2 linked regions of the Sphaerotilus microaerophilus genome follow. Each later gene encodes a partner of the first gene's protein in a complex. Links are inferred from orthologs where the notes say so. Each region holds a gene or a part of one and is shown on either strand. Other genes may lie near its edges.

Evidence for each region.
Region 2: the proteins of NGK70_RS19240 (region 1) and uvrB are in contact, whole or in part, in a crystal structure (PDB 7EGT), measured with the Thermus thermophilus proteins. The link is inferred for Sphaerotilus microaerophilus from one-to-one orthologs. Residues at the interface, in WP_096412145.1 of Thermus thermophilus: His654, Arg656, Phe657, Gln666, Asp668, Glu669, Lys680, Arg681, Leu682, Ser683, Lys685, Tyr686, Ala687; in WP_096411307.1 of Thermus thermophilus: Glu23, Leu25, Arg26, Asp27, Gly28, Glu29, Arg30, Phe31, Arg55, Glu326, Asp327, Phe328, Glu379, Ser382, Gln383, His398, Gly400, Arg401.

What each region holds. Positions count from the first base shown.
Region 1 is NZ_AP025730.1:4,508,283-4,511,546, forward strand. What follows is about bases 141-3,179. They hold NGK70_RS19240 (UvrD-helicase domain-containing protein), read left to right. Parts: upstream 141-466; coding sequence 467-2,893; downstream 2,894-3,179. Other genes in these bases: NGK70_RS19235 (glycosyltransferase), read left to right, coding at 141-305. In the rest of the region: more of NGK70_RS19235, read left to right, coding at 1-140; NGK70_RS19245 (glycosyltransferase family 2 protein), read left to right, coding at 3,191-3,264. UniProt on the Escherichia coli protein: A helicase with DNA-dependent ATPase activity. Unwinds DNA duplexes with 3'-5' polarity. Translocates on single-stranded DNA with 3'-5' polarity. Initiates unwinding more efficiently from a nicked substrate than double-stranded DNA.
Region 2 is NZ_AP025730.1:1,662,585-1,665,739, reverse strand. What follows is about bases 191-3,120. They hold uvrB (excinuclease ABC subunit UvrB), read left to right. Parts: upstream 191-522; coding sequence 523-2,718; downstream 2,719-3,120. Other genes in these bases: NGK70_RS07375 (low molecular weight protein-tyrosine-phosphatase), read left to right, coding at 2,715-3,120; NGK70_RS07385 (amino acid aminotransferase), read right to left, coding at 191-411. In the rest of the region: more of NGK70_RS07385, read right to left, coding at 1-190; more of NGK70_RS07375, read left to right, coding at 3,121-3,155. UniProt on the Escherichia coli protein: The UvrABC repair system catalyzes the recognition and processing of DNA lesions. A damage recognition complex composed of 2 UvrA and 2 UvrB subunits scans DNA for abnormalities.

The sequences.
Region 1 (3,264 bases):
GCGTGATCGAGGCGATGGCCACGGGCCTGCCCTGCGTGGCCCGCCCGGGCCCGGTGTGCGGCGAGCTGGTGATCGACCAGCTCTCGGGCTTCGTCTGCCCGCGCAACGAGGACCTGCTGCAGGGCATCGCTCGGCTGGTGGACGCACCCCAGCTGCGCCGCAGCATGGGCCACGCCGCCCGCGAGCGCGCGCTGCAGCGCTACAGCCGGCACCGTTTCCAGGCCTCGATGCTGCTGGCACACGGGTTGTCGCCCGCCTATGCACCGCGCCCGGTGGCCCCGCCACTGCTCACCGCCTATGCCTGATCAGGCCCGCCGCGAAAAATCCAGCGCCATCTGAAACAAACCGCCATCCCCCCGGGCCGCCAACACGCGGCCGGGCTCGGGATGGCTTTCGGTTTTTCGCTGCGGCGCAGCAAACCGGCAAAACAGACCGGCAAAGCAGACCGGAAAAATAGAATCGGCGGATGACGCACCCTGCCAGCCCGACCGAACACCGCCTGCTCGCCCACCTGAACCCGGAGCAGCTGGCCGCGGTGACCCTGCCGGCCGAGCCGGCGCTGATCCTGGCCGGCGCGGGCTCGGGCAAGACCCGGGTGCTGACCACCCGCATCGCCTGGCTGCTCTCCACCGGCCAGGTCAGCCCGGGTGGGCTGATGGCGGTGACCTTCACCAACAAGGCCGCCAAGGAAATGATCACGCGCCTGGGCGCGATGCTGCCCTTCAACGTGCGGGGCATGTGGATCGGCACCTTCCACGGCCTGTGCAATCGCTTCCTGCGCGCGCACTGGAAGCTCGCGAACCTGCCGCAGAGCTTCCAGATCCTCGACAGCGGCGACCAGCTCAGCGCCGTCAAGCGCATCATCAAGGCGATGAACCTGGACGAGGAGCGCTTCGTGCCCAAGCAGGTGACCTGGTTCATCGCCGGCAGCAAGGAAGACGGCCTGCGCCCGAAGGACATCGAGATCCGCGACGGCCAGACGCAGAAGCTGGCCGAGATCTACCAGGCCTACGAGGACCAGTGCCAGCGTGAGGGCGTGGTGGACTTCGGCGAGCTGATGCTGCGCACCTACGAGCTCATGCGCGACCACGCCGCCCTGCGTGAGCACTACCAGCAGCGCTTCCGCCACATCCTGGTTGACGAGTTCCAGGACACCAACAAGCTGCAGTACCTCTGGCTGAAGATCTTTGCCGGCCACGGCACGGACTCACCGAGCGCGGTGCTGGCGGTGGGCGACGACGACCAGAGCATCTACGCCTTCCGCGGTGCGCAGGTGGGCAACATGGCGGACTTCGAGCGCGAGTTCCGCGTGCGCCACCTCGTCAAGCTGGAGCGCAACTACCGCAGCTTCGGCCACATCCTGGACGCCGCCAACGCGCTGATCAGCCACAACAGCCGCCGCCTGGGCAAGGAGCTGCGCACCGAGGCGGGGCCGGGGGAGCCCATCCGCGTCTACGAGGCCACCAGCGACTTTGCCGACGCGCAGTGGCTGGTGGAAGAAGCCCAGCAGCTGCACCGCGCCGGCACCGCGCGCTCGGAGATCGCGGTGCTCTACCGCAGCAACGCGCAGTCGCGCGTGATCGAGTCGGCGCTGTTCAACGCCGGCGTGCCGTATCGTGTCTACGGCGGCCTGCGCTTCTTTGAGCGCGCCGAAATCAAGCACGCGCTGGCCTACCTGCGCCTGGTCGAGAACCCCAACGACGACACCAGCTTCCTGCGGGTGGTGAACTTCCCGGCGCGTGGCATCGGGGCGCGCTCGGTCGAGCAGTTGCAGGATGCCGCGCGCAGCAGCGCCCGCAGCCTGTACCAGAGTGTCGGCGCCGTGGGCGGCGCGGCCGGCAGCAAGCTGGGCGGCTTCGCCAAGCTGGTGGACGGCCTGCGTGAGGCCACCCGCGGGCTGACGCTGCGCGAGATCATCGAGCAGATGCTGGAGACCAGCGGGCTCGTCACCTTCTACCGCACCGAGAAGGAAGGCCAGGACCGCATCGAGAACCTGGAGGAACTGGTCAACGCGGCCGAGGCCTTCGTGACGCAGGAAGGCTTCGGCAAGGACGCGGTGGCGCTGCCGGTGGACGAGACCGCGCCGGGCACCATCGCCGCCGCGCGGCCGGGCGAGCCCGAGGCGCCCGCGCCGGTGGACCTGCAGCCCGACGCCGAGACCGGCGAGATCATGTCGCCGCTGGCGGCCTTCCTGACCCATGCCTCGCTGGAGGCCGGCGACAACCAGGCCCAGGCCGGCCAGGACGCCATCCAGCTGATGACGGTGCATGCCGCGAAGGGCCTGGAGTTCGACTGCGTGTTCATCACCGGGCTGGAAGAAGGCCTGTTCCCGCACGAGAACGCGGTCACCTCCGTCAACAGCAGCGGCGCCGACGGGCTGGAGGAGGAGCGCCGGCTGATGTACGTGGCGATCACCCGCGCCCGCCAGCGGCTCTACCTGAGCTTCTGCCAGACCCGCATGCTGCACGGGCAGACGCGCTACAACGTCAAGAGCCGCTTCCTGGAAGAGCTGCCCGAGGGCGGGCTGAAGTGGATCACGCCGCGCCAGCAGGGCTTTGGCTCCGGCTACGCGCAGCAATACCAGCAGGCCTGGCAGCGCGGCAGCGGGCTGTCGGGCGTGGTGGGCGCGGGCCGCAACTCAGGGTGGCAACCGCCGGCCGCCCCACCGCCGGCCTGGGCTGCGCCGGTGCCGGCTGCGATGTCCCAATCCGCCGCCAAGTCTGCCGGCCACGGCCTGCGCAGCGGGCAGAGCGTGTTCCACAACAAGTTCGGCGAGGGCGTGATCCTCACGCTCGAAGGCAAGGGCGAGGACGCGCGGGCGCAGATCAACTTCGGCCGCCACGGCACGAAGTGGCTCGCACTGGCGGTGGCCAAGCTCACGCCGATCGAGTGACACGACGCCCGCTGCGTCACCTGCCGCCTCACCTGCCGCGTCACCTGCCGCGCGGCCGGCCCCCCGAGGCAGGAGTCGGCACACCCTCGCTTGCAGGCAACAACCCGGGTCAACCGACCCGAATTGATCGATCGTAGCAATTCACTGACAAAAGACACATTACGATACATCCAGGCCGATCAGTCCCGCGTGCGCCTGCCGATAACCCGACAGACGCCGCCACGAGTAGGCCCCGACAGGGGGCCGACGGGGACGGTCGAGGTTCCTCAGATGGCAAGGCCGGATCCGGATGTATCCATGAGTCGTGTTTCGATCGTCGTCCTCAACTACAACTACGCCCGCTTCGTCGGCCTGGCGATTGAATCGGCCCT
Region 2 (3,155 bases), 2.8 Mb from region 1 along the record:
TGCGCGGTGGTTCTCCCAGCTCGGGTCGGAGATCAGCACCTTGGCCGTCGGGTTGACCTTCTTCAGGAAGTCGGCGCCCACCTTCAGGCCGCCGGTGCCGCCCAGGGCCTGCACGGTGGCCACGCGGCCGGCGCGCAGGATCTCGCTGTCGGCGCCAAAGACCAGACCCTGCACGGCACGGTCGTAGGCGGCGATGCCGTCGATCGGCAGGTAACCGCGCGCCGCCGGCGTGGCGATCATCTGCTGCTCGGCGGCCAGCACGCACTTCAGCAGCGGCAGCTTGCCGTTGTCGTCGTAGTACACGCCCACGCCGAGGTTGACCTTGGCCGGGTTGGTGTCGGCAGCAAATTGCTCGTTCAGACCCAGGATCGGGTCGCGCGGAGCCATCTCGACGGCGGAAAAGAGGGACATGGAGGAACTCGACGTGTCGGTGGAGGAAGCGGCGGGGGCGCGCTGGAAACCGCAGGCCCCCTGAGGTAACCTGTGCGATTGCCCGAATTTTACGGGCCATCGGATGTGGGCATGGCGAAACAGAAGGTGAGCAGGGTCCGCCCGGGCGGCAGACCGGGGGAGGATGTGGTGACCGGAGCGGGCAGCAGCGCCGCCGAGGCCGGTGCCGCACCTGCGGCGGTCGGGGCGGCCGAGGCACCTGCTGGGACCTTTGTCAGCTACCCGGATTCGCCCTTCCAGCTCTTCCAGCCCTACCCGCCCGCGGGCGACCAGCCCGCCGCGATCGAGCAGCTCGTCGAGGGCGTGCACGACGGCCTGAGCTACCAGACCCTGCTGGGCGTGACCGGCTCGGGCAAGACCTTCACGATGGCCAACGTGATCGCCCGGCTGGGCCGCCCGGCGATCGTCTTCGCGCCCAACAAGACGCTGGCCGCGCAGCTGTACAGCGAGTTCCGCGAGTTCTTTCCGAAGAACGCGGTCGAGTACTTCGTCAGCTACTACGACTACTACCAGCCCGAGGCCTACGTGCCGCAGCGCGACCTGTTCATCGAGAAGGACTCGTCGATCAACGAGCACATCGAGCAGATGCGGCTGTCCGCCACCAAGAGCGTGCTGGAGCGGCGCGACACCGTCATCGTCGCCACGGTGAGCGCGATCTACGGCATCGGCAAGCCCGAGGACTACACGCAGATGCGCTTCATCGTGCGGGTGGGCGACCAGATCGGCCAGCGCGATGTGATCGCCCAGCTCATCCGCATGCAGTACACGCGCAACGAGACCGACTTCTCGCGCGGCACCTTCCGCGTGCGCGGCGACACGATCGACGTCTTCCCGGCCGAGCACTCGGAGCTGGCGATCCGCATCGAGCTGTTCGACGACGAGGTGGAGTCGCTGCAGCTGCTGGACCCGCTGACCGGGCGCATCCGCCAGAAGATCCCGCGCTTCACGATCTACCCGTCGAGCCACTACGTGACGCCGCGCGAGCGCGTGCTGGCCGCCATCGACGGCATCAAGGAGGAGCTGCGCACGCGCACCGCCGAGTTCGTCAGCCAGGGCAAGCTGGTGGAGGCGCAGCGCATCGAGCAGCGCACCCGCTTCGACCTGGAGATGCTGCAGGAAGTCGGCCACTGCAAGGGCATCGAAAACTACAGCCGCCACCTTTCGGGCGCCAAGCCGGGCGACCCGCCACCGACGCTGGTGGACTACCTGCCGCCCGACGCGCTGATGTTCCTGGACGAGAGCCACGTGATGATCGGCCAGCTCGGCGGCATGTACAACGGCGACCGCGCGCGCAAGACCACGCTGGTGGAGTTTGGCTTTCGCCTGCCCAGCGCGATGGACAACCGGCCGCTGCGCTTCGAGGAGTTCGAGACCAAGATGCGCCAGGCCATCTTCGTCTCGGCCACGCCGGCCGATTACGAGAAGAACCACGCCGGCCAGGTGGTCGAGCAGCTGGTGCGGCCCACCGGGCTGGTCGACCCCGAGGTCGAGGTGCGCCCGGCCACCCACCAGGTGGACGACGTGCTCGGCGAGATCCGCCTGCGCGTGGAGATCGGCGAGCGGGTGCTCATCACCACGCTGACCAAGCGGATGGCCGAGCAGCTGACCGACTACCTGGCCGACAACGGCGTCAAGGTGCGCTACCTGCACTCGGACATCGACACCGTGGAGCGCGTGGAGATCCTGCGCGACCTGCGCCTGGGGACGTTTGACGTGCTGGTGGGCATCAACCTGCTGCGCGAGGGGCTGGACATCCCCGAGGTGTCCTTGGTGGCCATCCTGGACGCCGACAAGGAAGGCTTCCTGCGCGCCGAGCGCAGCCTGATCCAGACCATCGGCCGGGCGGCACGCAACGTCAATGGCCGCGCCATCCTCTACGCCGACCGGATCACCGACTCGATGCGCCGCGCCATCGACGAAACTGGGCGCCGCCGCGAGAAACAGATTGCCCACAACGCCGCGCACGGCATCGTGCCGCGTGGCATCCGCAAGCAGATCAAGGACCTGATCGACGGTGTCTACAGCGAGAAGTCCGGCAAGGATGAATTGAAGCAACTCGAAGCCGCCGCCGAGGTCGAAGCACTGTCCGAGAAGGACCTCGGCAAGCGCATCAAGCAGCTCGAGAAGCAGATGCTCGAACACGCCAAGAACCTGGAATTCGAAAAGGCTGCTCGCGTGCGCGACCAACTCGCCCTGCTGCGCGAACAGGCCTTCGGCGCCAGCGGCGCGGACAACGTCTCCACCCTCGTGCCCAGGAGCGCTGCATGAGCACCAGCACCGGCAACGACGCCAACGCCAGCCAGCTGACCCGCACCCGGGTTCTGATGGTCTGCATGGGCAACATCTGCCGCTCACCCACCGCCGAGGCGGTGCTGCGCCACCGCGTCGCACGCGCGGGCCTGGCCGCGCAGGTCGAGATCGATTCCGCCGGCACCCATGCCTGGCACACGCGCAACCCGCCCGACGAGCGCAGCATCGCGCACGCGGCGCGGCGCGGCTACGACCTCACCGGGCTGCGAGCGCGCCGCATCGAGTCGGCGGACTTCGAGCGCTTCGACCTGCTGCTGGCGATGGACGCGGACAACCTGGCCCACCTGCGCGAGACGGCCCCGGCCGAGGCCCACCATCGCCTGCGCCTGTTGATGACCTTCGCGCCGCAACTGAGCCTGCGCGAGGTGCCCGACCCCTACTACGGCGGGTCGGCC